Regions from separate parts of the Streptomyces sp. NBC_00989 genome, predicted to be linked through region 1. Evidence: riboswitches for the same ligand, from Rfam matches in the RefSeq annotation. Region 1 holds a riboswitch; each other region holds the start of a gene.

Region 1 (7,327 bases):
TGTCCGTCGAGGCGGAGGTGCTGGTTCCGGCGGCGGTGTCGTACGCGATCGACACCTCGAACCAGCAAGGGATCACGGCCCGTTGGATCGTCGAGGCGGCCAACATGCCCGTGCTGCCTGAGGCGGAGGAACTGCTCTCCGCGCGCGGGGTCACCGTGCTGCCGGACGTGGTCGTGAACTCCGGGACGAACGCCTGGTGGTGGTGGACGCTGTTCGGCGACATCGGCGCCGACGCGGACGAGGCGTTCGCGCACACCCGGCGTTCGATGCGCGCCCTGATCGACCTGATGCTGGCCCGCGCGGAGGCCGACGGCACGACACCGCGCGCCGCCGCGCACGCCATCGTCGCGGACCGGCTGCCGGTCATCGCGGAACGGTTCGGCTGGTACCGGTGACGTACGGGACAACACCCCTGTGGGCGACGGATTAGGGTGACCGCGTGGCGAGAGTGCGGTTGAGCGTGACGGAGCGGCGGGCGGAGTTGCTGCGGGCCGCCGTCGAGCAGATCGAGGCGCGGGGTGTGGCGGCGGTCAGGATCGCCGACGTCGCCTCGGCGCTCGGGGTGAGCAACGCGCTGGTGCTCTATCACTTCTCGACCAAGGAGAAGCTGGTCGCCGCCGCGTTCACCTTCGCCGCCGAGGACGACCTCGCGCATCTGCGCAAGCTGCTCGGCCGCCGTACGACCGCACTCCGTAGGCTGCGGACGGCGGTGCGCTGGTACGCGCCGACCGGGCAGGCCAAGGGCTGGCGGCTGTGGATCGAGGGCTGGGCGGCGGCGCTGCGCGAACCCGCCCTCCTGGAGGTCACGCGCGATCTCGACCGGCAGTGGAAGCAGGCACTCGCGGAGGTCGTCGCCGAGGGAGTGACCGCGGGCGAGTTCCACTGCCCGGACCCGGCCACCACGGCCCTGCGCCTCACGGCCCTCCTGGACGGCCTCGCCGTACAGATGACGGCGTACGCGGGCGCGGTGTCGCGGGCGCGGGCCCTGGAGTGGGTCGACGAGGCGCTCGCCCGCGAACTGGGCCTCGACCGGGCCGCGTTGATTGCCCCCTGAACCGTCTCTCCGTAGACACTCAGTTCAGTTCGTGGACCGCGGTGACCGTGACCGTGGCACGGATCCCGCCCGGCGCGACGAGCACACTGTCCTGGGCGCGCGGCAACGGCACGGCCACGCGTGCGCGTGCGGATCCAGCGGGTCCACGGGTGGGTGTGGGCATGGAGACGAGTACGGGCATACGGACGGGATCCTTCCGGCAGCCGGGGCGGTTCGGGGCATGCCAACACCCCGGTCCTTCCACCGGCGTACACCACTCCCGCGCGGTCACCTCACCGGTGGAGCAGGGCGGGCCGACCGCGCCGGGACGTACGACGACGTAGCACCCCCCGGCATGGCGGCCGCACCCGTCACCCTGTGGTCCGGTAAAGCGTTCATCCCGTCAGGCCACCCGCTCGATCCGCATCTTGATGTCGTCCGGAGACAATGCGCCCTTCGCCTCGACATGGTCCCCGGAGGACTCGCCCCGGAGCCGGCGTCCGATCCACGGCACCAGGTACTCGCGCGCCCAGTGGACGTCGTCGCGCCGGATGTCGAGCGGGCCGCGCCGCGGCAGCGGAGGCCAGGGCTGGTCCGGGTCGGCCGGGACCTCGACGCCGAGGATCTGGCCGGCGCGGAGCGCCACGCGCGTGTGCCCCTCGGGAGAGAGGTGGAGCCGGTCGCCGTCCCAGGCCCGCCGGTCCTGGACCGTCTTCAGGGACCAGAGGTCGAGCACCGGGCAGCCGTACCGGTCGGCGATGGCCCGCACATGTCCGTTGTAGGTGGCGATCTTGCCGCGCAGATGCTTGAGGACGGGCACGTTACGGGTGTCGAAGCCGGTCGTCACCATGACGGTGCCGACGGCTCCGGTGAGGTCGGCGACCGCGCGTTCGAAGCGCTCGGCGACCTCGTCGGGGTCGGTGCCGGGACGGATGATGTCGTTGCCGCCGGCGCAGAAGGAGACCAGGTCCGGGCCGATCTCCTTGGCCCGGGTGAGCTGGTCGGCCACGATCTGGTCGAGCAGCTTGCCGCGTACCGCGAGGTTGGCGTACTCGAAGTCGCCCTCGGGTTGCCGGTCCGCGAGCAGTACCGCGAACCGGTCGGCCCAGCCGACCATCGCCCCGTCGGGCCCTGGGTCGCCGACGCCCTCGGTGAAGCTGTCCCCCAGCGCCACGTACGACCCGATCACTGATCTGTTGTCACTCTTCGAATCGTTAGCCACGGCAACCATAATTCACCCTGGGGTGTGACCTACGCGATCGTAATAAGGGGTTGACGGACGGTGAGATAAGCCACTTGTAAAGTGTTGTCCAAAGTCGGAATAAGCCTCTGATCAGGGGCGTTGACCCCCCAACTGCTATGCCCGAAGGCCGGACCCGAGGATCTGGGTCCGGCCTTCGATGGCGCGAGGCAGGCGTCGGGGCCTGGTGTCAGCCGACGGTGACGCCGTGCGAGCGGAGGTAGGCGACCGGGTCCACGTCCGAGCCGTAGTACGGCGTGGTCCTGATCTCGAAGTGGAGGTGCGGGCCGGTCACGTTGCCGGTCGCGCCGGAGAGGCCTATCTGCTGGCCCTCGGTCACGGTCTGGCCGGCCGAGACGGACAGCTGCGACATGTGGGCGTACTGCGAGTACTCGCCGTCCGCGTGCCGGATGACGACCTCGTTGCCGTACGCGCCGTCGTAGGCCGCCGAGACGACCGTGCCCGCCGCTATGGCCTTGATGGTGGTGCCGGTCGGGACGACGAAGTCGACGCCGGTGTGGTAGCCGCTGGACCACATGCTGCCCGCGACGTGGTAGCCGGTGCCGATGGTGGCACCGGTCACGGGGAGGGTGTAGCCGCTGGAGGTGCTGGTGCTGTCGTCGCTCTGCGAGGCCGATGTGCTCTTCGAGGAGGAAGACGAAGAGGACGAGGAAGTCGAAGAGCCGGACGACTTGGACGAGTTGGACGACTTGGTCGTGTCCGTCCCGCTCGTCCCGCCCGTCGTGGCCTTCTCGCCGAGGGAGAGCTTCAGGCCCGGGTGGATCAGCGACGGGTCACTGCCGATGACCTCGCGGTTGTCCTGGTAGATCTTCTTCCAGCCACCGGTGACGTCCTGCTGCTCGGCGATCTTCGCGAGCCAGTCGCCGGCCTTCACCGAATACGTCTTGACGCCCGAGGCCTTCGAGACGGTCTTCGCGGCGGCCTGCTCCGTGACCGTCTTCTCGGTCGCCGGAACGGACTGAACCGCCTTTTCCGGAGCGGAAGTCGTGGTCGCGGCATGGGCGCCGGTGGCCCCCATGAGCGGAAGGGCGAGTGCGGCGCCGCCGGTTCCGGCTACGGCCATCGAGCGAGAGAGACGCTGGGACTTCGGGCGGCGGTGCTTACCCTTCGCGGGCATGACGAATTCCTCTCCGGCGCCTGCGAGGTGAGCTGTCGGGTGCGGGCTGGAGATGCCCGGCCGCGCGCTGGTCGCGGCTAAACCCCAAGCCCGTTCCGGAGACCGGAACAGGCGTCTTACCTGTGGGTCCCCCGCTCCTGCCGCATACGGGTGGGTGTGTGCGGAGTCCGGTCGGCGGCAGGATTGGGCGTCCGTCCGGATTGGTGGCGAACGTAAGCGAGGAAGACGCAAAGGGACAAGCAGGAGGTTCCACGGATTTGCGTTCCTTGCGACTCCCTGTGGGAATTCACAGTCACCCTCCGTGAATTCCCACCGGACTCAACCCCTCAATTCCCCTGTAAGAGCACGTCAATTACGTGCACATGACGAACGACGCACGGTCACGAATATGACGCTGCTCACGTACGCAACTCTCAGGTTCCTTTATTCCAGAGCGAGTTGGCACGAAGGCTGCAATTAGGACAGAGGGATCAGATGCGACGCAGGCGGAGAACCGTCGCATCAAGGTCACCTTGCAGCCCCGTCCGCAGCCCGTGGTGCAACAGGACGGCACCCCGGTGGACTTCGCCCGTTTCGAGGCATTCGTACGACACTGTCGGGTCGAGTCCGCGCAGCCGGAGCGCAGGCAGCGGCTCACCGTAGTGCTGCGCCTGGAGCAGGGCGAGGACGACGGTCTCGTCGCCGCGCACGTACTGCACGGCGCTCAGGCCGCCGCGCGGCGGGCGCAGCCGGTGGAGGTCGCCGTGCTGGACGAGCGGCCGGATCTCCTTGTAGAGGTCGACCCATCGGCGGGCCTCGGCGAGTTCCTCCTCGGTCCACTCCGAGAGGTCGCCGCCCACCCCGAGGACTCCGGCCATGGCGCTCACGAACCGGAAACGCAGGCTGCTGACCCGGTTGTTGAGCTGGGTGTTCGGGCTGTCGGTGACCCACGCGGCCATCACGCGCGCGGGGTGGATCTGGCTGAAGCCGTGCTGGATGGCGAGCCGGTCGAGCGGGTCGGTGTTGTCCGAGGTCCACACCTGGTCCGTGCGGCTCATGATGCCGAGGTCGATCCGGCCGCCGCCGCCCGAGCAGGACTCGAAGGCCACGCCCGGGTGGGCCGCCCGCAACCGGTCGAACAGGGCATACAGGGCGCGCACATGGTCGACCCAGAGGCGCTGCGGATAGGCGTCACCCGGCCACCCGGCATCCGTGAAGCAGCGGTTGAAGTCCCACTTCACGTAGTCGATGGGGGCACTGGAGAGCAGCCCGTCGAGCTGCTCCCAGAGGTACTCCTGGACATCCTCGCGGGCCAGGTTCAGAACGAGCTGATTGCGGAACTCCGTCCGCTTTCGCCCCTCTTGGTACTGCACCCAGTCGGGGTGCGCGCGGTACAGGTCGCTGTCCGGGTTGATCATCTCGGGCTCGACCCAGATGCCGAACTGCATGCCCAGCGCGTGGACACGGTCGGCGAGCGGCTTGAGGCCGGCGGGGAAGCGGTCCGGGTTGGGGGTCCAGTCACCGAGCCCGGCACGGTCGCTGGTGCGCTTCCCGAACCAGCCGTCGTCGACCACGAACAGCTCGACCCCGACCGCCGCCGCACGCCGCGCGAGCGTCTCCTGCTGCTCCTCGGAGATGTCGAACTGCGTGGCCTCCCAGGAGTTGTAGAGCACCGGCCGGTCCTGGTCCGCGTCCGGGATGACGTACGTCCGCTGGTACGCGTGCCAGGTGCGGCTGGCGCCGCCGAACCCGGCGTCGCTCCACAGTCCAGCGAAGACGGGGGTCGTGAAGGACTCCCCCGGCGCGAGGAGCAGCAGCCCGGAGTCGTCGTACCCGGCGCCGCCGCCGATCTGCACGCGCGCGTCCGGGAGTTGGGCCACGGCGATCCGCCAGGACCCCGACCAGCCGAGGGCACAGCCGTAGACCTCGCCGCGCTCCTCGGTCGCGTCGGTGTCGAGGGCGACCCAGGGCAGGTGCTGGTGCCCGGTGTGGCCGCGCCGGCTGCCGATGACCTTCTCACCGTAGGTGAGGTCGGAACGCACCAGCCGCGACTCGGCGGCCCACCGCCCGTGCAACTGCGACAGCCGCCACCCCTCGCGCTCGGGCAGCGTCCACACGGCGGAGTCGGCACGCAGCAGCTCCAGGGCCTCGCCCCCGTCGTTGTCGAGGCTGGTCCAGCGCTCTACGACGTCGCCGCGCATCCGGTAGTGCAGCGTGATCGCGAGGCCGGTGTCCCGGAAGCGCAGCCGCAGTTCGTCGCCCTCGGTGTCGTACCGCTCGAAGGCCCATTCCGTGCCGCGGCGCTCGGGCGTGCGCACGGACAGCGCGGGGCGTGCGAAGCGGGGGCCGCCCTCGACGGGGTACTCCTCGCGGCCGTCGAGCGGGGACTCGAAGGAGGAGCCGCCGGGCAGCGGGCGGGCGGCGAGTTCCTCGGCGTCGGCGAGTGCGATCGCGGGGCCCCAGTGCAGGTGGAGCAGTTCGTCGTCCTCGGTGAGATGGACGGCGTAGCTGCTCGTGGGGCCCGACAGCACCCACGTACGGCCGTTCTCGGCGATCTCCAGCATCAGGTTCCTCACAGATTCGAACAAGTCCGTTCAAGCGCCAACATCATCAATGGCAGGAGGCCTGCGAGGCAACGCCTGTGGACAACTCATTGCCTCTCGAACCCATGTCGTATCGTCGTGAACGTGCCCGCCGGTGAGCCGCGTCGTCGGGCCGAGTGGGAGGAGTCCTCGTGACGCAGCAGATTCCGTCGACCGAGCCGGAGTTGTCCGGAGTGCGCAATTTCCGGGACGTGGGCGGACTTCCGACGGCGGACGGACGGCGGGTGCGGCACGGGGTGCTGTTCCGCAGCGGCCACCTCGCGCACGCGACCGAGGAGGACGCCGCGTTCCTCGACTCGCTGGGCCTGCACACGATCTTCGACTTCCGCAACGCGTCGGACCAGAAGCTGGAGGGTCCCGACGTCGAGCTGCCCGGCGTGCGCAACGTGAATCTGCCGCTGTCCGACCCGGCGGACGGCTCCGAGTTCTGGAAGATGGTCCGCGACGGCGAGATGGACCAGCTGCGCGAGATCCTCGGCGGCGACAAGGGCGCGAACCGGATGATCGCCTCGTACCGCACGATCGTCACGGACCGCACCGCCGAGCACTCCCAGGTGCTGCGCGCACTCGCGGAGGACAGTGTCCCCGCGCTGATGCACTGCGCGGCGGGCAAGGACCGCGCGGGCCTGTCGATAGCCGTGACACTGCTCGCCCTGGGCGTGGAGCGCGAGGCGATCGTCACCGACTACCTGGAGTCGAACGCGAAGCACCGCCGCTACAAGGTGCGCCGCAGCGGCTCCGCCGCCTCGGCCTACTCCCCCGAGGTGATGGAGCTCCTCAGCCCCCTGTTCGACGCCCGCGCCGAGTATCTGACGGCGGCCTTCGAGACCGCCGAGGAGACCTGGGGCAGCGTGGACGCCTATCTGGAGCGGGGACTGGGGATCACCCCCGCGATCCGGGAGCGGCTGCGCGAGCGCCTGCTCGACTGAACTCGCGGCTGTGGCGGGCTACTTGGCGCCCACGGAGAACAGCAGGTAGATGAAGGCCGCGAAGACGTGGCCGACGGCGATGTAGATGAGGAGCCGTACCCACAGCGCGCGCGGGAACTTGTCCTCGATGTTGTTGCCGCTCATGACGTCTCTCCGGTGATCGGGCCCAGGCACAGGGTGGCCGTGGGGCTCTGCAGCAGGGTGTGGACGAACAGGACCTCGACGCCGTCCTCGTCGGCGGCGGCGAGGCGGTGCGGGGTGAGCGAGTCGAAGTGCGCGCTGTCGCCCGGCGCGAGGAGGTGCGCGGTGTCCCCGAGGCGCAGGCGCAGCCGGCCCTTGAGGACGTAGAGCCACTCCTCGCCGGGGTGCACGCGCACGATGTCGCCCTGGGAGCCGTGCGGGATG
Region 2 (7,327 bases), 2.9 Mb from region 1:
GCCGACGCTGGTCTCGAACGACGTGCTCGCGGACATCTCGAAGTACGCGAAGTCCGCCAAGTCCCAGTTCGCCGAGGGCCTTTGGGGCATGGTCACGCTCGGCACCGACGCGGTGTACGCGATACCGCAGGACTCCGGGCCGCTGATGTTCTTCTACCGCGAGGACCTGTTCAAGAAGCACAACCTGACCGTCCCGGCGACCTGGGACGACTTCGCCAAGACCGCCCGCGCCGCCAAGAAGGCCGTCCCGGACGCCTACTTGACGACGTTCTCCTCCAACGACCCGGGATTGTTCGCGGGGTTGGCGCAGCAGGCCGGTGCCAAGTGGTGGACCGTGGAGAGCGGCGGCAAGTGGACCGTCGGCATCGACGACGCGGCCACGAAGAAGGTCACCGACTTCTGGGGCGGGCTCGTCCAGGAGGGCGCGATCGACAACCAGCCGATGTACACGCCGGCTTGGAACAACGCCCTGAACAAGGGCACCCACCTCGGCTGGGTCTCCGCCGTGTGGGCGCCCGGTGTGCTCGTCAGCTCCGCCCCCGACACCAAGGGCAAGTGGCGGATGGCGCCGCTGCCGCAGTGGAGCGCGGGCGAGGACGTCACCGGCAGCTGGGGCGGCTCCTCCACGGGTGTCTCCACCGACTCCAAGCACGCCGAGGCCGCGACCAAGTTCGCGAACTGGCTGAACACCGACCCGGAGGCGCTGGCCGCCCTGGTCAAGGAGGCGGGCATCTACCCGGCGGCCACCAAGGGCCAGTCCGGCTCGATCCTCACCACGCCGGAGTTCTTCCCGAACCAGACCGACTTCTACGACACGGCCGCCAAGATCGCCGCCACCACGGCCGCTTCCGCCTGGGGCCCGAACGTGCAGGTCGCCTACGACACCTTCAGCGACGCCTTCGGCACGGCCACCAAGGCGAAGAAGGCCGCCCAGTTCGACACCGCGCTCGCCACCATGCAGTCGAAGACCTTCACCGACATGAAGAAGCAGGGCTTCAAGGTGACCGAGGCATGACCAGCACTCCGCTCAAGGGCTCCGACCGGCTGACGGCCGGACCCTTGGCGGACGGCACCGCCACCTCCGTCCGCCCCCGCCGCCTCCGTCGCCGTGGCCGCAGCGCGCCGTACTGGTTCCTCGTACCGGCCGTGCTCCTGTTCGCCGCCTTCACCGTCGTACCGATCGGGTACGCGGTGTGGCTCAGCCTCCACAAGGTCCAGGTCAAGGGCATCGGCCTCGGCAAGGGCGCCCGCCAGCAGGTCTGGAACGGCCTGGGCAACTACACCGACGTCCTCAACGACTCCGAGTTCGGCCACAGCGTCCTGCGCGCCTTCGGCTACGGCCTGATCGTCATCCCCACGATGCTCGGTCTGGCGCTGGTCTTCGCGCTGATGCTGGACACCCCGCAGGCACGCAGCGCCAAGTTCGCGCGCCTCGCGATCTTCCTGCCGTACGCCGTGCCCGGCATCATCGCCGCCCTGATGTGGGGCTTCCTGTACCTGCCGACGGTCAGCCCCTTCTACTACCTGCTGCGGGAGTTCAACCTGCCGCAGCCGGACCTGTTCGACGGCGGCAACCTGTACCTGTCCTTCGCGAACATCGCGGTGTGGGGCGGCACGGGCTTCAACATGATCGTCATCTACACGGCCCTGCGCTCGATCCCGCAGGAGATCTACGAGGCCGCCCGCATCGACGGCGCGTCCGACCTGAAGATCGCCCTGCGGATCAAGATCCCGATCGTGATGCCGTCGCTGGTGCTCACGTTCTTCTTCTCGGTCATCGCCACGCTCCAGGTCTTCACCGAGCCCATGGCGCTCAAGCCGCTGACCAACGGCCTCTCCAGTTCCTGGAGTCCGCTGATGGCCATCTACGACGCCGCCTTCCTCAGGTCGGACATCTACGGCGCCTCCGCCACCGCCGTGGTGCTGGCCCTGGCGACCTTCGCGCTCTCCTTCACGCTGCTGCGCGTCTCCGACCGCTACACCCGGGAGGACCGGGCATGACCCCCCTCACCCTCACCGCCACCGACGCCCGCCCGGGCATCGGCAAGCCGAAGCGCACCGCCTGGGTGCCCACCCTGGTGCTGATCCTCGGGGCGCTGTACTGCCTGATCCCCGTGGTCTGGGTGGTCATCGCGGCGAGCAAGGGCCGCGGCGAACTGTTCTCCACGTTCACCTTCGCCCCCGGCACCGGCTTCCTCGACAACCTCAAGCAGCTGAGCTCCTACCGGGACGGCATCTACTGGGAGTGGATGCTCAACTCCCTCTTCTACGCGGGCGGCGGCGCCCTGCTGTCGGCCGCGGTCTCGGCCGCCGGCGGCTACGCACTGGGCCGATTCGCCTTCAAGGGACGGGAGTTCGTCTTCAAGCTGATGCTGGCCGGCGTCCTCGTCCCGAGCATCGTGCTGACCGTCCCCCAGTACCTCCTCCTGTCGAAGCTGGGCCTGGCCGACTCGTACTGGTCGATGCTCCTGCCGTCGATCCTCTCTCCCTACGGCGTCTACCTCGTCCGTATCTACGCGGCCGCCTCCGTGCCCGCCGAACTCCTCGAAGCCGCCCGCATGGACGGCGCGAGCGAGTGGCGGATCTTCTCGCGGATCGCGGTGCCGATGATGATGCCGGGGCTCATCACGGTGTTCCTGTTCCAGTTCGTCGGCATCTGGAACAACTTCCTGCTGCCGTACGTGATGCTCGCGGACGACACCAAGTTCCCGCTCACGCTGGGCCTTTACACCCTGCTCAACCAGGGCGCCTCGCAACCCGCGCTCTACACCCTGGTCATCATGGGCTGCTTCCTCGCGATCCTGCCGCTGATCGCGCTGTTCCTGGTCATCCAGCGCTTCTGGTCACTGGACCTGCTGAGCGGGTCGGTCAAGGCGTGAGGCGCAGGCACTGAGCGAACCCGAAGCCCTACCTCCCCCCACCGCACCCGAACGGGCAGAACGAGGAACATGACCACCAGTCCGAACGGACGCCGCAAACCGCCCACCATCCACGACGTGGCCCGGGAGGCAGGGGTCTCCCGGGGGACCGTCTCCCGGTTCCTGAACGGCGGACACTACGTCTCGCCCGCCGCGCGCACCGCGGTGGAGACGGCGATCAGGAAGACGGGCTACGTCGTCAACCGGCACGCCCGTTCCCTGAGCACCGGACGGTCGGACTCGGTGGCGTTCCTCCTCACCGAGCCGCAGGAGAAGTTCTTCGAGGACCCCAACTTCAATGTCCTGCTGCGGGGTTGCACCGAACACCTGGCCCGCCACGACATCCCGCTGCTGCTGATGCTGGCCTCGTCGAAGGACGAGCGCCGCCGCCTGACCCGGTACATCACCTCGGGCCACGTGGACGGTGTCCTCCTCGTCTCCAACCACAGCGGCGACCCGGTGGCGGCCGAACTCCGCGACGCGGGCATCCCGTTGGTGGCCTGCGGCAAGCCGCTCGGCACCGCCTCCAAGTACAGCTACGTCGCCGCCGCCGACCGCGACGGCGCCCAGGAGATGGTCCGCCACCTCATCGCCGCGGGCCGCCGCCGCATCGCCATGGTCACCGGCCCGCTCGACGCACCGGGCGGCCCCGACCGGCTGGCGGGTTACCGGGACGTCCTCACGGAGGCAGGCCTGCCCCACGACCCGAACCTCGTCGTGGAGGGCGACTACCGCCGCACGGGCGGCGAGGAAGCGGCCCGCAGACTCCTCACCCAGGCCCCCGACATAGACGCGGTCTTCGTGGCCTCGGACCTGATGGCCCTGGGAGTCGTCAACACCCTTCAGCAATCAGGCCGTTCGGTCCCGGATGACATCGCTGTCGGAGGCTTCGACGACTCGGCGGCGGCCACCTCCATCACCCCGGCCCTCACGACCATGCGCCAGCCCTACGACCGCATCAGCGCCGAAATGGTGAGGATGCTGCTGGCCCAGATCGCCGGCGAGGACACGGCGGGCGTGATTCTGCCTACGGAACTGGTGGTACGGGAGTCGGCATAACGGTCGTAAATGTCAAACCAACCGGAACACGGGTCAACGGATGTGAAGGCAGGAGCCGTCCGGTTCGTGTCGAGTCGGTGGGGCGTTCCATCCGTATTCTCTGATCATGGCCGCACCCCTCGCATATGCACTGATCGCCACCGACCTGGACGGGACGCTGCTGCGCGGCGACGACACACTCTCCGACCGGTCCCTCGCCGCACTGCGGCGGGTGGCGGCGGCGGGTGCCCGGCACCTCGTCGTCACCGGCAGGCCCGCCCCGAGGGTGCGACCGCTCCTCGACGACCTCGGCAGCAGGGGGCTCGCGGTGTGCGGACAGGGCGCGCAGTTGTACGACGCCGGCGCGGACCGTCTGCTCTGGTCGGTCACCCTGGACCGGGAGTTGGCGGAGACCGCGCTCGGCAAGATCGAGGCGGAGGTGGGTCAGGTGTACGCGGCGGTCGACCAGGACGGCGTGGACGGCCTCACCCTGATCGAGCCCGGCTACCTGATGCCGCACCCCACGCTCCCCGCGGTACGGGTGGGCCGACGCGACGACCTCTGGTGCGAACCCATCAGCAAGGTGCTGCTCCGTCACCCCGCCCTGGCGGACGACGAGTTGGCGTCCACGGCGCGTTCGGTGGTCGGTTCCCTGGCCTCGGTCACCATGTCGGGCCCCGGCACCGTCGAACTCCAGCCACTCGGCATCACCAAGGCGACGGGCCTGGCCCTGGCCGCCCGCCACTTGGGCCTGACCCCGTCCGACACCATCGCCTTCGGCGACATGCCGAACGACATCCCGATGTTCGACTGGGCAGCGCATGGAGTGGCGATGGCCAACGCTCATCCCGAACTCAAGGCGGTGGCGGACGAGGTGACGTCCTCGAACGAGGACGACGGAATCGCGCTGGTACTTGAAAGACTCTTCAGCTGAGCTATGAATGGCCCCGAAGGGGCGCATTCAGGGGCGCGGGGCTGTGTCTATTTGCGGCTCCGCCGCGCGGGCGCGATCAGCCACGACGGTGCGAGAGCCAACAAACAACCCGTCGTGGCTGATCCAACAGTTTCTAGTAAGCCCCGTAAACGTTGTCGATCGACCCGTACACCGCCGCCGCGTAGTTGCAAGCAGCCGTGATGTTCGCAACCGGGTCGTACGGGTCAAACGAAGTCCCGGCCACGTGATACGCGTTGAACGTCGGGTCGATCACCTGGAGCAGCCCCTTCGACGGCGTACCGGCCGCCGCGTTGGAGTCCCAGTTGTTGATCGCGTACTGGTTGCCGGAGGACTCACGGATCACGTTGCGGTAGATCCCGTTGTACGTCCCCGGAATCCCCTTCTGCGCCATGATCGCGAGCGACTCCCGGATCCACCCGTCAAGGGTGTTGGGGTACCCGGCGAGCGTGGTCGAGGCGGCGGTGGTCGACGTGGTGGCCGCGGACGCGGTGGTCGCACCGACGATCGGCAGGGCGAGTATCGCGGTACCCGTGCCGGCGACGACGAGGCGGCGGACGAGGCGGGCGCGGCGGGACTGAGCGGTTGCAGGCATGACGAGGTTCCTCTCCGTCGCCTGCGAGGTGAGCTGTCGGGTTCGGGCTGGGAGGTGCCCGGCCACGCCCTCGCGGACGTGACTTAACCCCAAGCCGTTCCGGTCGCGACGACCGGTCCGGCGACTTACCTGGTTCCCCCGCTCCTGCCGTGCGAGAAGTTCGTGACTGGGATGCCGGGCGGCGGCAGGATTCGGCGTTCCGCTCGACAGGCCGGGAACGTATGCGAGAGCACATGTCCGGAACAAGTGGCGGAATCACACCTAACCCCTATTGACCTTGGTCTGAGGCGTATGGGGCACTTGATCCTTTGCGCGAGCCAAGGGTCAACTGTCAAATGCCGTAAGGGAAAACGCGGGCAGACCAGGACACAGGTCACGCACAGAAACGCGTGACCCAACTCACGGGAGGATTAAGAACGGCAAATCGGGCATTCAACCTCAACTGGCAGTTCTCGGAATCCTTTTCTCCCATGTCCGGTGAAAGATCACCTCGTCGCCCTCGGTGCAGATGACCTCATTGGAGGTAATAAAGTCCGTTTCGTCGCAAGTAATCTCGGAGCGCGTCCGCACGGTCGTGTCCCACCCCAGCTCCGGCCGGTGCAACCGGATCGACCAGTCGGACCGCGCACGGGCCGACAGCGGATCCGACTCGTCGATCGTGTACGTCTCCAGCGCGTCCTCGGTGAACTCGAGACCGTCCGGGTACACGCGCGTGCCGCCGTACCGGGGGTCCACCTCCAGCCGCCACTCGCCCTTCGCGACATCCCGTACGACCAGCCGCTCGGGGCGCGGTTCGTCCAGCGTGGCCGGGTAGTTGACCCCGAGCGGCTCGGCCTCCTCGGGTTCGTCGAAACGAATACCGGAGGTCAACTCCTGCTCCCGCACCGGGAGTTCGAGCGCGCTCCCCTCCGGGTCCAGCGTGAACCCCGCCGCCGACTCCGGCTGCGGCCAGATCCACGGCCAGTACGCCGACGACACCGCGAGCCGGATGCGGTGCCCGGGCGGGAACGCGTGCCCGATGCCGTTCAGCTCGAAGGTCACGTCCTCGGTGGTGCCCGGCGTCCACGGCACCGCCCGGTCCCGCCCGTGCCGCGCCGACAGGTTCAGCACCCCTCGGGTGACCAGGGTCGAGGCGCCGTCCGGGGCGACATCGCACAGCCGGGCGATCACCTGCCCGCGCGGCACCGCGCAGGTCAGCCGCAGCCGCACCCTCGGCCGCCCCAGCACCCATGTCTCGGCCGGCACCTCGAACTCGAAGCACGCCGACCGCGCGTCCTCGTCCCGCTGGTCCGGCGGCAGGTCGGCGTCGTTCCCGAAGGGGAAGAAACGGCCCGCGTCCACGCCCGTGTGCATGGGGGAGCCGACGATCACGGGGGCGCCCCGGAGGCCGTACGTCGTCGTCTTCACGTGCGGCGAGGGCCACGCGGGCTCGCCGACCCAACGGCCCGGCAGGGTGTCGTAGACCGTGGCCGGAGGGTGCGAGTCGCTGACGTAGGCCCGTAGGAGCGGGTCGGCCATGACGCCGGTGTCCTCGCCCTTCAGCCAGTGGTCCCACCAGCGGAGGGTCTCCTGGAGGAAGCCGATCGCGGGGCCCGGCGGCAGGCCGCGGTCCGGGTACTGGTGCGACCAGGGGCCGATCAGGCCGCGTACGCGGTCCGGCGGGAGGTGTTCGGCGAGCCGCAGCACCGTGTCGCGGTACGGGTCGTGCCAGCCGCCCACCGCGAGGACGGCCGCGTCGATCGCGCCGTAGTCCTCGCAGACGCTGCCGTGCTTCCAGTAGTCGTCGCGGATCTGGTGGGCGAGCCAGGTGTGGATGAACGGGTC
Region 3 (7,327 bases), 1.3 Mb from region 1:
GGGAGGGCGCCGTAGGGGAGGTGTGCGTGCCGAGGACGGAGATCTCGGATCACCGGCCGCTGGTGGCGGAGTTGTCGCTCTGAGTCAGTTCCACAGCGGGTAGGTCACGGTGTGCTGGAACTTGTCCGGCCTCGCGCCGGGGTACGTCAGAGTGATCTCGCCGTACTGCCGCACCTGCGGATGCCGCTTCCAGGTCTGCGCGGAGTCGAGGCGGACGGTCACCGGGAACGAGTGGAACTTGCCCACCGCGCAATAGGGCTTGCAGTCATTCACCACGTTGATGCCCGTGGCCGTCGCGGAGTTGGCGTTCCAGGACGTCCAACGCAGCGACGTGAGGCGGCTGTTGCCGTCGCCGCAGGCGAGCATGAAGTCGGTGGGGCGCACCTCGGGGTGCCACAGGCAGTCGACGAGCACGGGGTCCTGGAGCTGTCGGTGGGCGGTCACCGGGACCGTGGCCGGGGCCGCCGACGAGGTGCCGACGGTCGGCCCGATCAGGGCCGCGGCACAGAGCGTGACGATTCCGACCATGGTGTGTTTGTACATGTCCGCTCCCGGCCGTCTGTTCGTCCTCGTCGCCCCGCACCCGCACCGGCGGTGGGCCCGCCTGCCGGGGCACGGTCGTCGTGTCTCTGACGACGCTACGACCGTGTCCCAGGATGCACCACTCGTACGGATCAATGAGGCGCTTGGCCGGGAGTGTCGCGGGGTGTGCGGTCAGGGCCGGGAAATGCCCGGCCCCGATCGGATCAGGCGGGCCGTACGGCGCCCCGGATCGCGGCGGCACCGGCGTAGAAGATCGACTCCTCGCGTATCGGCGTACCCGGGCTCGGCGCGTGGATCATCAGGCCGTTGCCGGTGTAGAGGCCGACGTGGTCGATGCTGTCGTAGAAGAAGATCAGGTCGCCGGGGCGGATGTCCGTGAGCGGGACGAGGGCGCCGGCGCCGGACTGTTCCTGGGTGGTGCGCGGGAGGAGGACTCCCGCCGCCTTCCAGGCGGCCTGGGTGAGGCTGGAGCAGTCGTACGCGTCCGGTCCCGCCGCGCCCCACAGGCACGGCCTGCCGATCTGTGCGCGGGCGAAGGCGAGCGCCGTGCTGGTCTTGCTCTGCGCGGTGGGGTCCTGAAGTGCGGCGGGTGCGGCCGCGGTGGGTGCCGGGCTCATGGTCGGGGCCGGCGGGAGGATGATTTCCGGGGCCATCGTCGGAGCCGTGGGCAGCGTGAGTTCGGGGGCGACGGCCGGGGCCGCGGCGAAGGAGACCTCGGCGGCGGGGGCGGTCGGCTGCCACTCCTGCTGCGGCGGGCGCCAGTCCGGTTCCGGTGTGGTGTACCAGGTGGGCTGGCCGGCGGGCTGCTGGGGCACCATCGGTATCTGCCCGGTGGACCAGGCCTGCTGTTCGGTGACCACGGGCATCTGTCCGGTTGACCAAGACGGCTGCTGTTCGGTCATCACGGGCATCTGGCCGGTGGACCAGGCGGGCTGCTGTTCGGCAACTACAGGTATCTGACCGGTGGCCCAGGCCGGCTGCTGCTCGGTGACCATGGGCATCTGCCCGGTGGACCAGGCCGCTTCCGGGGCGGACCAGGCCGTCTCCGGCGTCGGCCAGGGGGCACTCGCCTGAGCGGGTTCGGTGCGCGGTCCGGCGATGTACGGGAGCAGCTCCAGGTCCGCGGTCAGCGGGTCGAAGACCGGCGCCGGGGCGGCCGCGACGGCGAACTGCTGCGGCTGTACGGCGGGCGTGGGCGGCACTTCGATGGCGGGCACGGGCGGCAGGTCGATGACGGTCGGCTGGGGCATCTGAGCCAGCTGCTGCATCTGAGGCAACTGGGGTGCGGCGGGCGGCAGTGCGGCGATGGGTCCGGCCGTCAACTCCGCGACAGGCGCGGTGAGTTGCGGGGCGGCGAACTCTGGTGCGCCGGTCCCAGCGGTCAGTTCGGCCACGGCTCGGCTGGGCTGCGCCTCGAGTGCGCGGCCGCCGCCCTCGGGCTCGGGGCGTCGCTCGGACCGCTCGGGCCGGGGTGCCGCCGAGCGGGCGGGAGTCCTGCCGGGCGGCAGCTTCGCCGGCACGGTCGGGCCCAGTTGGGCGCGAGCGCGGTCGAACAACTGCCGGGTGACTGCGTCTTGGGCGGGGTCGGAAGGACGCGACGCGCTGGGACGGGGCTCGACGCGCTTGCGCGGGCCGCCGGACATCTTGCGTGTGGCGTTGTAGTTTCCGGTGGCCGTCTCGGCCCTGTCGTAAAGGGAGTTGATCCGCCGCTGAACTTCGTCACGGCTGGGTCGGTCGTCCACGGTGGGGCCACTGCCTCCGGTGCGCGTACTTCGTTCTGCCGGCATGGCAGACGTGCTCCTTCCGTAACGCGCCTACCGAGTTAGCTGTCGGGTTCGGGCGGCCGATCACGGAAGGATTGCCCTACGACCCTTGCCCAAACGGGCAGTTGGGCCGATTCACCCCAAGTCGGTTGGGTCCTCGGCTCCGGCTGTCGCGAGCGACACACCGGACTCGGCGCAAACCGTGCGGCCCGGCGCTGATCGCCGGAGTAGGTCGTACGGTCTGAGCGTCAACTTAGCCAACGTGTGTGCCTCGTGTGAAGGTTGAAGCGCGATATGTCCGATACGTTTTTGTGACCTTTACCTCTCCTGAACGTGACCCGGGCTCATGAGGCCCATCGGGCCGGGTGATCCATATGAGGTCGCTATGAATTTTTGGGACGGTTGAACACACCGGGGTCCGGCTCCGTATTGGGACGGGGGATTTCCATGCCGGGACGATCCGGGCCGACCGATACGCGTAGGAGCAACTTCCTTGGCACGCAACACGCGCAGACGCCCCACAGGCGCACGACGCGCGACGATGGCAGCAGTCGCCCTGATGCTGGGCGGCGGAGGACTGGTGGCGGCGAACGTCTACGCGTCGGCGTCCGAAGGTGGTTGGGGCGGTGATTCTGCCCAGCAAGGCTCTCCGGATGCGGCATCGGACGGCGCCACGATCGACTGCCCGGACATCGGCACCCAGTTGACGACGGTCCCCGACGAGGCGAAGACCGACGTCGACACCCAACTCGCGCTTCTGGACCAGCAGATAACCGAGGCCTACCAGAAACTGAAGGACTCGACGGAGTCCATACGCCAGGACGCCTCCTTCGCCGACAACGCGATCATGAATCCGTTGAAGGAGAAGCGCGCCGCGACCATCGGACGGATCGACGACGCCATCGCGCGTGTCGGGGACCGCCCGGAGGGCCTCGACGCACTCGCCGGCTGCACCCTGATCGCCCCCACGAACGGTGACCAGAACGGCGATCAGAGCGGCGGCCAGGACGGCGGCGGCGACGACCAGGGCGGCCAGGACCAGCAGCAGGGCGACGGGCAGGACCAGCAGGGCAACCAGCAGTCCACCAACGGGCCCGTCGCCTCGGACTACGCGGACATCACCTCCGTACAGCCCAACGTGAACACTCCGCAGGACCAGGCCGACGCCTCCCGCGGCACGTTCGTCACCGCGTGTGGCGTGAACGAGAACGGCCTGTTCAACTCCGACAACGTGATCGTCGCGCCCGGAGTCACCAACGGCGCCCACCACTTCCACGACTACATCGGCAACCAGTCGAACAACGCCTTCGCCAGCGACGACGATCTCGCGAAGGCCGACACGAGCTGCGAGAACCCGGGCGACAAGTCCACTTACTACTGGCCCGTGTTGCGCCTCCAGAACGGCAAGCAGGAGCAGGACGCCGACAAGCCCGGCGGCGGCACCGAGGGCAACTCCGGTCAGATCGTCACCGCGAAGGCGGCCACGCTGACGTTCGTCGGAAACCCGAAGAGCAAGGTCGTCGCGATGCCGCGCCTCCTGCGCATCATCACCGGCGACGCCAAGGCCTTCGTGAACGGCCCGGCCAACGCCAACGCCTCCTGGAGCTGCACCGGGTTCGAGGACCGGCAGCTCAAGGACAAGTACCCGCTGTGCCCCTCGGGCAGCGACGTGGTGCGCACCTTCAAGTTCCAGAGCTGCTGGGACGGCCGCAACATCGACAGCGCCAACCACCGCACCCACGTGGCCTTCGAGGCCGCCGACGGCACCTGCCCCGCGGGCTTCGAGGCCATTCCGCAGCTGGTGCAGCGGATCGTCTACGACGTCGACGCGCCGAGCCTCCAGGACGGCGGCAAGACGACCCCGCTGTTCGCGGTGGACTCCTTCCCCGAGCAGCAGCACAAGCCCGTCACCGACCACGGCGACTTCATCAACGTCTTCGACGAGGGCCTGATGAAGGACATGGTCAACTGCATCAACGACGACAAGAGGTGCGGCGCCGGGACGGACAACGACCCCGGGGGCTCGGGCGACGGCTCCGGTTCCGGTGACGGCTCCGGTTCGGGTTCGGGTGGCGGCTCCGGGAACGGTGGGGGTTCCGGTGAGCCGCAGGAGTCCCCGTCGGCCACCGACACCGCTACGGCGGCGCCCACGGCCACCGCGTCCGACGAGCCCGCCGGGAACGGTGGCAACGAGGGGAACGGCGGCAACGGCGGTAACGGCGGCAATGGTGACCAGCCCACCGCTGATCCCGCGACGAGCGCCCCGGACACCGGGACCAATGCCTCCGAGCCCACCGACACCCAGACCACCGACCCCGGTGACCTGACGACCGCCGTCTCGGTCCCCAAGGCCGACACGAAGACCGAGGGGTCCAAGCCGACCGAGACGCAGGGGAGTTCGGACAACGGCTCCGGCGGCCAGGTCGGCAGCCCCGTGGCGACACCGCCCGACTCGTCCTCGGGCGGGGAGAGCTACGCCGCCGTAGGCCCGAACCAACCGCAGGCAGAGGGCGGGCTGGCGGAGACCGGCGCGAATCTGTGGCCCGCGGTGGCCGGCGCGTTGCTCCTCGTCGCCGGATTCGTGGTGCTCTACCGAGGTAAGCGCAGTACACGCTGACGCAACGCACGTCCGCGCGAGTCTGTGACAACGACGGCCCGGCCGCCCCGACTTGGGGGTGGCCGGGCCGTCACACGTTCGGCGCGCCGGGGCAGAAGGCCTCAGACGGCGGGTGCGGGATACGTCGGGTACTCGACCCCGGAGACGTGCTGGACGACGCGGACGACCTGGCAGGAGTAGCCGAACTCGTTGTCGTACCAGAGGTAGAGGATCGCGTTGTCGCCGTCGACCTTGGTGGCGCCCGCGTCGATGATCGAGGCGTGGCGCGAGCCCATGAAGTCGCTCGACACCGCGTCCGGGGCGGTGGTGAAGTCGATCTGCCGTTTGAGCGGCGAGGTCAGTGAGACATCGCGGAGATAGTCGAGGACCTCGGCGCGGGTGGTCTCGCGGCCGAGCCGCAGGCTGAGGATCGCGATCGAGACGTCCGGCACCGGGACCCGGATCGAGCTGCCGGTGATCGGGGCCTTGAGGTCGGGCAGCGCCTTGGCGACTGCGGAGGCGGCACCGGTCTCGGTGATCACCATGTTCAGCGGCGCCGAACGGCCGCGCCGGTCGGCCTTGTGGTAATTGTCCAGCAGGTTCTGGTCGTTGGTGAACGAGTGGACGGTCTCCACATGGCCGCGCAGCACACCGTACTCGTCGGCCATCGCCTTCAGCGGTGGCACGATCGCGTTGGTGGTACAGGACGCGCAGGACAGGATCTGCTCGTCCGGCTTGATCGTGTCGTGGTTGACGCCGTGCACGATGTTGGGGACGTCGCCCTTGCCGGGCGCGGTCAGTACGACCTTGTCGATGCCGGGCCGCAGATGCTGCGAAAGCCCTTCCCGGTCACGCCACTTGCCCGTGTTGTCGATCAGGATGGCGTCCTTGATCCCGTACGCCGTGTAGTCGACCTCCGACGGGTCGCCCGCGTAGATCACCTTGATCTCGTTGCCGTTGGCGACGATCGTGTTGCTCGCCTCGTCGACGGTGATCGTGCCCTGGAACTGGCCGTGGATCGAGTCGCGGCGCAGCAGCGAGGCGCGCTTCACGATGTCCTGTTCGCCACCCTGTCGTACGACGATGGCGCGCAGCCGCAGACCGTTGCCCGAGCCGGCCTTCTCGATGAGCAGGCGGGCGACCAGGCGGCCGATGCGGCCGAAACCGTAGAGGACGACGTCGCGGCCCTCGCGGCACTCGATCTTGTTGGCGCCGGTGGCACCGGCGACGGCCTCGGCGGTGAACTCCTCGACGGACAGGCCGCGTTCGTCGCTCCGGTGGGTCGCGGCGAGCATGCCGATGTCAATCTGCGAGGGGCCCAGGTCGAGCGTGGTGAGGGTCCGCAGGTAGGGGAGGGTCTCGACGACCGAGAGTTCCTCGCCGGCGATCTGGCGGGCGAACCGGTGGGTCTTGAGGATGCTGACCACCGACTTGTTGACCAGGGAGCGGCTGTGCAGCAGGACCGTGACGTCCCGCTCGCGGTGCAGCTTCCCGATCATCGGGATCATCGACTCCGCGATCTCCTCGCGGGTCTTCCAGTTGGTGAACGAGTCCTCGTTGACAGGCACAGGTTTCTCTTTCGAGCTAGGCGGCGCTCATATGCTAACCCGCTGTTCATCTGCCCGTTCAGCAGGGGTACCGCCCGGCCCGGAGAACGCCGAGAGGGGCCCTGCCGACGCGCGTCGGCAGGGCCCCTCTCAGCTGTACTGGTGTCGCTTCTACACGGTTTCCGACACGTCCTGGGCCGCGCCGCTGCCCAGCAGGGCCGACGCGTTCTCCAGCGGGGTGAGGACGTGCGCGGGCACGGCCTCGGGCAGTCCGTGGCAGGTGAAGCCGAGCCGGGTCATGGCCCGGATGACCTCGCCGCTGTTGAAGTCGCGGGGGTCCTGCCGGGTGATGACCTGCCCCACCTGCTTGACGGGGTAGCGGCGCCGCCCGATGGTCACGGACTCACCCGTGATCAGCTCGGGCTTGATGCCCTTCATCGTCTCCAGGACACCCATCTTGGTGAGGTCGAAGGGATACCGGGCGATGACACAGCGCATGTTGCCTCACAGAGAGAAGGAGGATCGGGGGCCGAACGGGCGCCCGAAGGCGCCGAGTTGGTCCTCAGGCCGCAGGACCGAAGGACGACCGTCGCTGCCCCCGGCTGCTGCTGCCGCCGGCGCTGCCGCCACTGCCGCCACGCCGAGCCGCACCACCGGCGGACCGGCCCTCGCCTGCCCCGGCCGGACGGCCACGACGGCCCCGCGACGACGAGGAGGACGGGCTACGGCGGGTGCGCTCGCGCTCCACGACCGGGGCCTGGATGACGACCGGGACACCGGACGGGGCCTGGGCGCCCGTGATCCGGGTCAGCTCCTCCTCGCCCGACCGCACCGAGGTGACCTCGGCGGTGACGCCGGCCATGGTCATCAGGCGGGTG
Region 4 (7,327 bases), 1.3 Mb from region 1:
ACGGGGCCTTCAATGTCGCGCACCGAGCGGTACGCCGGCACCCCGTCGAGGTCCTTCTGCTCCTCGGGGAATGCCTTGTTCACGGCGTACAGGCCGCCGGTGAACCCGGCGTCCCTGATGTTGTCGAGAACGCTGCGGCCCACCCCTCCGGGCGTGCGGCCGACACCGACGACGGCGACCGAGCCGGGCACCAACAGCCGTCGTACGGACCGCGCTTCGGCCCGCTGCTCCCGCGCGCGCTGCACGGCGAGGGACCGGTCGGTGGGTTCGAGGTCAAACTCCAGGCGTACGACGCCGTCCTCGAAGCTGCGCTTCTGGGTGTAGCCGGCGTCTGTGAACACCTTGATCATCTTGTTGTTGGCGGGCAGCACCTCGGCGGCGAAGCGGCGGATGCCGCGCTCGCGGGCGACGGCGGCGATGTGCTCCAGGAGGGCGGAGGCGACGCCCCTCCCCTGGTGCGCGTCCTGCACCAGGAAGGCGACCTCGGCCTCGTCGGCCGGGGCGGAGGCGGCACGCCCGTCGGCACTAATGCGGTCATAGCGTACGGTGGCGATGAACTCGCCGCCTACGGTGGCCGCGAGTCCCACCCGGTCCACAAAGTCGTGGTGCGTGAAGCGGTGGACATCCTTGGCGGACAGGCGAGGATACGGCGCGAAGAAGCGGTAGTACTTCGACTCGTCGGAGACCTGCTCGTAGAAGCTGACCAGGCGCTCGGCGTCGTCGACGGTGATGGGCCTGACGCGCGCGGTACCCCCGTCGCGCAGCACCACGTCGGCTTCCCAGTGGGCGGGGTACTCGTGCCGGTCCGACGAGGTCTGCATGGGCCCCAGCGTACGGCTCGCGTCCGACAACGGCGCGAGGCAGTCTGTGGGAGAAAGCAGCAAGGAGAGGTCGGGCCGAGGCCGCGGTCCGACGACTCGCTCCGGACGGTTCACCGGACCGGTCCGGGGTCGCTTCACGTGTGGGAAACTGGTCTAGACAACCCTGAGACTCTGAAGGGCAGCATCACATGGCTGAGCGCCGCGTCAACGTCGGCTGGGCGGAGGGCCTTCACGCCCGCCCCGCCTCCATCTTCGTCCGGGCCACCACGGCCGCGGGTATCCCCGTGACGATCGCCAAGGCCGACGGCAACCCCGTCAACGCGGCCTCCATGCTCGCGGTCCTGGGCCTGGGCGCCCAGGGCGGCGAGGAGATCGTCCTCGCGTCCGACGCCGAGGGCGCGGACGCGGCCCTCGACCGACTGGCGAAGCTGGTCGCGGAGGGTCTCGAAGAACTCCCCGAGACCGTCTGAGGCACCCCGCAATTGATGGTTGCGGTGCTTTTCGTCCAAAAACGATGCACCACAACCTCGAAGGGCTCGTCCGAATTACCGGGCGAGCCCTTCGCAATTTCCACTCACGGGCAGCATGAATAATCCCCCGCGAATTACTTCTCTTTGTATACGGCGCCCGTGTTAATGCCGCAGGCCCGACATGTTTACGGGAGGTTGCGAAGTCCTCACACGGTCCGCGCCGTTCGTGCCGTTCGCCCCGCCGGGAAAGCGCAGCCGGTGCGCGGTGCCCGCGCGCTCGGTGTGCAGGGCGGTGATCGCTCGCGCACGCTCGCCGTCACCGCGCGCCACGGCGTCCACGATGGCCCCGTGCTCGGCCCAGGACTCCACGGGGTTGGCCGGGGCGTCCACCGCGTACATCCAGGCGATCTTGTGCCGCAGCTGGGTCAGCATCGAGGTCAGCGCTGGGCTCCCGGAGGCCTGTGCCAGCGTCTCGTGGAACCAGCTGCCCAGGGAGCGCAGATCCTCGCTGTTGCCCCTCCTGGCGCGCTCCTGGCCCAGCCTGACGAGGCCGCGCAGCACCTTGAGGTGGGCCTCGGTGCGCCGCTGGGCGGCCCGCGAGGCGCCGAGCGGCTCCAGCAGCATCCGCATCTCCAGCAGGTCGGCCGCCTCCTGCTCGGTCGGTTCCGCGACGCACGCGCCCGCGTGCCGCCGGGTCACCACGAACCCCTCGGCCTCCAGCGTGCGCAGGGCCTCCCGGACGGGGACGCGCGAGACCCCGTACCGGCGCGCGAGGAGTTCCTCCGTGAGCCGGCTGCCGCGCTCGTAGACACCGGCGACGATGTCGTCCCGGATCGCCGTGCATACCGAGTGCGCCGGAATACGCATGTCCGACCTCCGCCTTAATCCCCGTGAAACGTCGACGATTGACGTGTGTTCCGTGACTCTATTGCAATGAGCGGGAATTTCCGATGGCGGGCCGGAATCCATGGATATTTTTTGGACAGGAGGGCTCCGGAAACGCCGAAAGCCCCGGCCGGGCGGGCCAGGGCTTCGGGAAGTGCGGCGCTGTGTCGTCAGACGTTCACGCCGTGCTTGCGGAGGTAGGCGACGGGGTCTACGTCGGAGCCGTACTCGGCGGTCGTGCGGGCCTCGAAGTGGAGGTGCGGTCCGGTGACGTTGCCGGTCGCCCCGGAGAGGCCGATCTGCTCGCCCGGGGTGACCGTCTGGCCGACGGAGACACCGATGGACGACAGGTGGCCGTACATGGTGTACATGCCGTCGGCCATCTTGATCACGACCTGATTGCCGTACGAGCCTCCCCAGCCGGCCTCGACGACGGTGCCGGAGCCGACCGCGTGCACGGAGGTGCCGGTCGAGGCGTGGAAGTCGATGCCGGTGTGGGCACCGGAGGACCAGAGGGAACCGCCGGTCTTGTAGCCGGTGGAGACGTACGAGCCGGTGACCGGTGCGACGAAGGTGTTGAGCCTCTTGCGCTCGGCGGCGCGGGCGGCGCGTACCTCGGCCTCGCGCTCCGCCTTGGCCTGCGCGGCGGCCTTGGCCCGGGCGGTCTCCTTGGCCAGCGTTTCAGCGGCGGCCTGCTGCTGGGCGACGGCCTGGGCGTCGATCTTCTCGGCCACGGAGTCGCCCATGGCGACGACGGGGGTGAGACCGGTCTGTTCGGGGGCGGGCTCCGCGGCGAACGCCGGGGCGCTCGCGAGGGTGCCGACGACGCCGGTGGTGGTGAGGGCCGCGACACTCGCGACACGAACGGTGGTGCGGTGGGTCCGGCTCGGGCGACGGTGCTTCCCGGTGGCGCGGGTGAACGCCATGGAGTGGCTGGTCCTTTCCTTCCTTCTCGCCTACCGGGTTAGCTGACGGGTTCGGAGCAGGAAGGTCTCCTACGGACCCCCTCGCTGTGCGCGCGGGCGTCCGATTCACCCCAGGGACATGGGTCCCCGGCTCCCCTGGCTCGCGCCGTACGGGGACTCGGCGATGACTGTCCGGTGCCACGAGTGCGGCGCGGTGCCTGACGGACAGCCGGACCGACGCTAAGGGGGGCCACTTTCAATCCCCAAACGGATCACGGGTTTTGTTGCACATGCCACAGGGCAGACAGGCAACCTCTCCCCCAATTCGGACATTAGGGGGGCCCTGATGACTCTTCAGTCACCAGGGCCCCCACACGCGCGTGCCGCCGATCGGCTCCCTGCTTGTCGTCTACTCGGCCGGGACGACGGTCACTTCGCCGATACCGAGAGCCTCGACGGGCTCCTTGATCTGCTCCGCGTCGCCGACCAGGATCGTCACCAGACGGTCCACCGGGAAGGCGTTCACGACCGCCGCGGTGGCCTCCACGGTGCCGGTCGCGGCGAGCTGCTGGTACAGCGTCGCCTGGTAGTCGTCGGGCAGGTGCTGCTCGACCTGGTCGGCCAGCGTGCTGGCCACGGCCGCGGCGGTCTCGTACTTGAGCGGCGCCACCCCGACGAGGTTCTGCACGGCGATGTCCCGCTCGGCGTCGGTGAGTCCGCCCTCGGCGAGCTTGCGCAGCACCGTCCACAGGTCGTCCAGCGCGGGACCGGTGTTCGGGGTGTCCACGGAGCCGCTGATGGCGAGCATCGAGGCACCCGTGCCGTCGGGTGCCGAACGCAGCACCTGGCCGAACGCCCGCACACCGTAGGTGTAGCCCTTCTCCTCGCGCAGGACGCGGTCCAGGCGGGAGGTGAGGGTGCCGCCGAGGCAGTACGTGCCGAGCACCTGGGCGGGCCACACGCGGTCGTGCCGGTCGGCGCCGACGCGGCCGATGAGCAGCTGCGTCTGGACTGCGCCGGGACGGTGCACGATCACGACCCGCCCGGTGTCGTCGGCGGTCACCGGCGGCACGGGACGCGACTGCGCGGTGGAGCCCGTCCACGAACCCAGGGTGTCGGCGAGGAGCGCGTCCAGGTCGATGCCGGTGAGGTCGCCGACGACCACGGCGGTGGCCGTCGCGGGACGGACGTGCCGCTCGTAGAAGGCGCGTACGGCCCCGGAGTCGATCTTCTGGACCGTCTCCTCGGTGCCCTGGCGCGGGCGCGACATGCGCGAGGTCGCCGGGAACAGCTCCTTGGAGAGCTCCTTGGCCGCGCGGCGGGACGGGTTGGCCGTCTCGTGCGGGATCTCGTCGAGGCGGTTGCGGACCAGCCGCTCGACCTCGCTGTCCGCGAAGGCGGGCGCCCTCAGCGCGTCCGACAGCAGACCGAGGCCCTTGGCCAGGCGCGAGGCCGGGACCTCCAGGCTCAGGCGCAGCCCGGGGTGGTCGGCGTGCGCGTCGAGGGTGGCGCCGGAGCGCTCCAGCTCGGCGGCGAACTCCTCGGCGGAGTGCTTGTCGGTGCCCTCGGAGAAGGCCCGCGCGGTGATCGTGGCGACACCGTCCAGGCCGGCCGGTTCGGCCTCCAGGGGCGCGTCAAGGAGCACCTCGACGGCGACGACCTGCTGGCCGGGGCGGTGACAGCGCAGCACGGTCAGGCCGTTGCCGAGCGTCCCGCGCTCCGGGGCGGGGAAGGCCCACGGCCTGGCCTCGCCGGCCTGGGGCTGCGGGTGGAATTCCATCGTGGCGAGCTCGGTCACTTGGCCGCCTCCTCGTTCTCGTCGCCGGCCTCTGCTTCGTCATCCTCGGCCGCGATGGGCTCGTACACGAGCACCGCGCGGTTGTCGGGGCGCAGGCGGGCCTTCGCGACCTCCTGCACCTCCTCCGCCGTCACGTCCAGGACGCGCTGTACGGCGGTCAGGGCGAGCTGCGGGTCACCGAACAGGACGGCGTACCGGCACAGTTCGTCGGCGCGGCCCGCGACCGTGCCGAGCCGGTCCAGCCACTCGCGCTCCAACTGGGCCTGGGCGCGCTCCATTTCCTCGGCCGTGGGGCCCTCCTCGGCGAACCGGGCGAGCTCCTCGTCGATGGCGGCCTCGATGACCGGCACCTCGACGTCCCCGGACGTCTTGACGTCCAGCCACCCCAGGGAGGGCGCACCGGCCAGCCGCAGCAGACCGAAGCCGGCCGCGACCGCCGTACGGTCGCGCCGTACGAGGCGGTTGTAGAGGAGCGAGGACTCGCCGCCGCCGAGGATGGTGAGGGCGAGGTCGGCCGCGTCGGACGCGCGCGTGCCGTCGTTCGGCAGGCGGTAGGCGCACATCAGGGCGCGGGCCGGGACCTCTTCCTCGACGACCTCGCGCAGTTGCCCGCCGATCACCTCGGGCAGCGTGCCGTCGCGGGGCTCGGGCTTGCCGTCGTGCGACGCGATGGACCCGAAGTACTTCTCGATCCAGGCGAGCGTCTGCTCGGGGTCGATGTCGCCGACCACGGACAGGACCGCGTTGTTGGGCGCGTAGTAGGTGCGGAAGAACGCGCGCGCGTCCTCCAGGGTGGCCGCGTCCAGGTCCGCCATCGAGCCGATGGGCGTGTGGTGGTAGGGGTGGCCCTCCGGGTAGGCGAGGGCGGTCAGCTTCTCGAACGCCGTCCCGTAGGGCACGTTGTCGTAGCGCTGGCGGCGCTCGTTCTTGACGACGTCCCGCTGGTTCTCCATGGACTCCTCGTCCAGGGCGGCCAGGAGCGAGCCCATGCGGTCCGCCTCCAGCCAGAGCGCGAGCTCCAACTGGTGGGTGGGCATGGTCTCGAAGTAGTTCGTGCGCTCGAAACTGGTGGTGCCGTTGAGCGAACCGCCCGCGCCCTGCACCAGTTCGAAGTGGCCGTTGCCCTTGACCTGTCCCGAGCCCTGGAACATCAGGTGCTCGAAGAGGTGAGCCAGGCCGGTGCGCCCCTTGACCTCGTGGCGGGAACCGACGTCGTACCAGAGGCACACCGCCGCGACCGGGGTCAGGTGGTCCTCGGAGAGGACCACGCGCAGACCGTTGGCCAAGCGGTGTTCGGTCGCTGTCAGACCGCCGGACCCTGCCTCGGCGGTGGCCGTGTGACCCATGGGCATGTACGTCCCTTCGATCGCGGATTATCTGGCTGGAACCGCAGAAATCCTGCTCGTCCCGCCACTGTATGCAAGCGTGCGGACCGTCGGCGAAGTTCCCGGCGGACGTACGCCGAGAGCGAGATCGCGTAGCCTGCGGGCAGTCGCACACGTGGACTCACGCGGCAGCCGCCGGCGACGGACCCGAGCGGGCAACGCCGGGTCCTGGTCCGTGTTGTCAGTGCCGCGGTCCACAATGGTTCACGTCAAGACCCCGTTCACGCTTCAGCAAGAGTGAGCCGAAGGGGAGCGACCCCCAGGCGAGCGACCAGAAAAGAGGAGCCGGCAGCGATGGCCCGCCGCAGCACGAAGACCCCGCCGCCCGACGACTCGTTCGAGGAGCGGATCCTCGACATCGACGTCGTCGACGAGATGCAGGGCTCCTACCTTGAGTACGCGTACTCGGTCATCTACTCCCGAGCCCTGCCGGACGCCCGGGACGGCCTGAAGCCGGTCCACCGACGGATCGTCTACCAGATGGACGAGATGGGCCTGCGCCCCGACCGCGGCTATGTGAAGTGCGCGCGTGTCGTCGGCGAGGTCATGGGCAAGCTGCACCCGCACGGCGACGCGTCGATCTACGACGCCCTGGTGCGCATGGCCCAGCCCTTCTCCATGCGCGTGCCGCTGGCCGACGGCCACGGCAACTTCGGCTCGCTGGGCAACGACGACCCGCCGGCCGCCATGCGGTACACCGAGTGCCGGCCGTCCGAAGCGGCCAACCTGATGACCGAGTCGATCGACGAGGACACGGTCGACTTCACCCCGAACTACGACGGCCAGGAGCAGGAGCCGGTGGCCCTGCCCGCCGCCTTCCCAAACCTCCTGGTGAACGGCTCGTCGGGCATCGCCGTCGGCATGGCCACCAACATGCCGCCGCACAACCTGGGCGAAGTCATCGCGGCCGCCCGGCACTTGATCCGCTATCCGAACGCGGACCTGGACAGCCTGATGCGGCACGTCCCCGGCCCCGACCTGCCGACGGGCGGCCGGATCGTCGGCCTCACCGGCATCCGGGACGCGTACGAGACCGGCCGCGGCACGTTCAAGATCCGCGCCA

What was found. Region 1 has a riboswitch for cyclic di-AMP ahead of OG714_RS09375 (peptidoglycan DD-metalloendopeptidase family protein). Riboswitches for the same ligand answer to the same signal wherever they lie in the genome.
Region 2: it holds a riboswitch for cyclic di-AMP, as region 1 does, so the genes downstream of both, OG714_RS22040 (transglycosylase SLT domain-containing protein) here and OG714_RS09375 (peptidoglycan DD-metalloendopeptidase family protein) in region 1, are expected to answer to the same signal.
Region 3: it holds a riboswitch for cyclic di-AMP, as region 1 does, so the genes downstream of both, OG714_RS03715 (NlpC/P60 family protein) here and OG714_RS09375 (peptidoglycan DD-metalloendopeptidase family protein) in region 1, are expected to answer to the same signal.
Region 4: it holds a riboswitch for cyclic di-AMP, as region 1 does, so the genes downstream of both, OG714_RS14755 (M23 family metallopeptidase) here and OG714_RS09375 (peptidoglycan DD-metalloendopeptidase family protein) in region 1, are expected to answer to the same signal.

What each region holds. Positions count from the first base shown of each region.
Region 1 is NZ_CP108728.1:2,153,048-2,160,374, forward strand. It holds gene OG714_RS09355 (Glu/Leu/Phe/Val dehydrogenase dimerization domain-containing protein) at 1-395, shown strand, start outside; gene OG714_RS09360 (TetR/AcrR family transcriptional regulator) at 440-1,054, shown strand; gene OG714_RS09365 (hypothetical protein) at 1,074-1,235, opposite strand; gene OG714_RS09370 (SGNH/GDSL hydrolase family protein) at 1,437-2,222, opposite strand; gene OG714_RS09375 (peptidoglycan DD-metalloendopeptidase family protein) at 2,464-3,411, opposite strand; cyclic di-AMP (ydaO/yuaA leader) riboswitch at 3,416-3,578, opposite strand; gene OG714_RS09380 (alpha-galactosidase) at 3,882-5,954, opposite strand; gene OG714_RS09385 (tyrosine-protein phosphatase) at 6,125-6,922, shown strand; gene OG714_RS09390 (DUF6126 family protein) at 6,941-7,066, opposite strand; gene OG714_RS09395 (helix-turn-helix domain-containing protein) at 7,063-7,327, opposite strand, start outside.
Region 2 is NZ_CP108728.1:5,048,272-5,055,598, reverse strand. It holds partial or broken gene OG714_RS22065 (ABC transporter substrate-binding protein) at 1-1,015, shown strand, start outside; gene OG714_RS22060 (carbohydrate ABC transporter permease) at 1,012-2,001, shown strand; gene OG714_RS22055 (carbohydrate ABC transporter permease) at 1,998-2,879, shown strand; gene OG714_RS22050 (LacI family DNA-binding transcriptional regulator) at 2,949-3,977, shown strand; gene OG714_RS22045 (HAD family hydrolase) at 4,084-4,890, shown strand; gene OG714_RS22040 (transglycosylase SLT domain-containing protein) at 5,024-5,503, opposite strand; cyclic di-AMP (ydaO/yuaA leader) riboswitch at 5,509-5,710, opposite strand; gene OG714_RS22035 (CocE/NonD family hydrolase) at 5,942-7,327, opposite strand, start outside.
Region 3 is NZ_CP108728.1:820,477-827,803, reverse strand. It holds gene OG714_RS03725 (endonuclease/exonuclease/phosphatase family protein) at 1-83, shown strand, start outside; gene OG714_RS03720 (hypothetical protein) at 85-543, opposite strand; gene OG714_RS03715 (NlpC/P60 family protein) at 747-2,330, opposite strand; cyclic di-AMP (ydaO/yuaA leader) riboswitch at 2,339-2,512, opposite strand; gene OG714_RS03710 (DUF1996 domain-containing protein) at 2,848-4,923, shown strand; gene OG714_RS03705 (glyceraldehyde-3-phosphate dehydrogenase) at 5,025-6,470, opposite strand; gene OG714_RS03700 (SCO5918 family protein) at 6,621-6,947, opposite strand; gene OG714_RS03695 (DEAD/DEAH box helicase) at 7,012-7,327, opposite strand, start outside.
Region 4 is NZ_CP108728.1:3,441,007-3,448,333, forward strand. It holds gene OG714_RS14740 (GNAT family N-acetyltransferase) at 1-821, opposite strand, end outside; gene OG714_RS14745 (HPr family phosphocarrier protein) at 1,010-1,291, shown strand; gene OG714_RS14750 (GntR family transcriptional regulator) at 1,454-2,158, opposite strand; gene OG714_RS14755 (M23 family metallopeptidase) at 2,347-3,102, opposite strand; cyclic di-AMP (ydaO/yuaA leader) riboswitch at 3,116-3,275, opposite strand; gene OG714_RS14760 (M16 family metallopeptidase) at 3,491-4,879, opposite strand; gene OG714_RS14765 (M16 family metallopeptidase) at 4,876-6,231, opposite strand; gene OG714_RS14770 (DNA topoisomerase (ATP-hydrolyzing) subunit A) at 6,559-7,327, shown strand, end outside.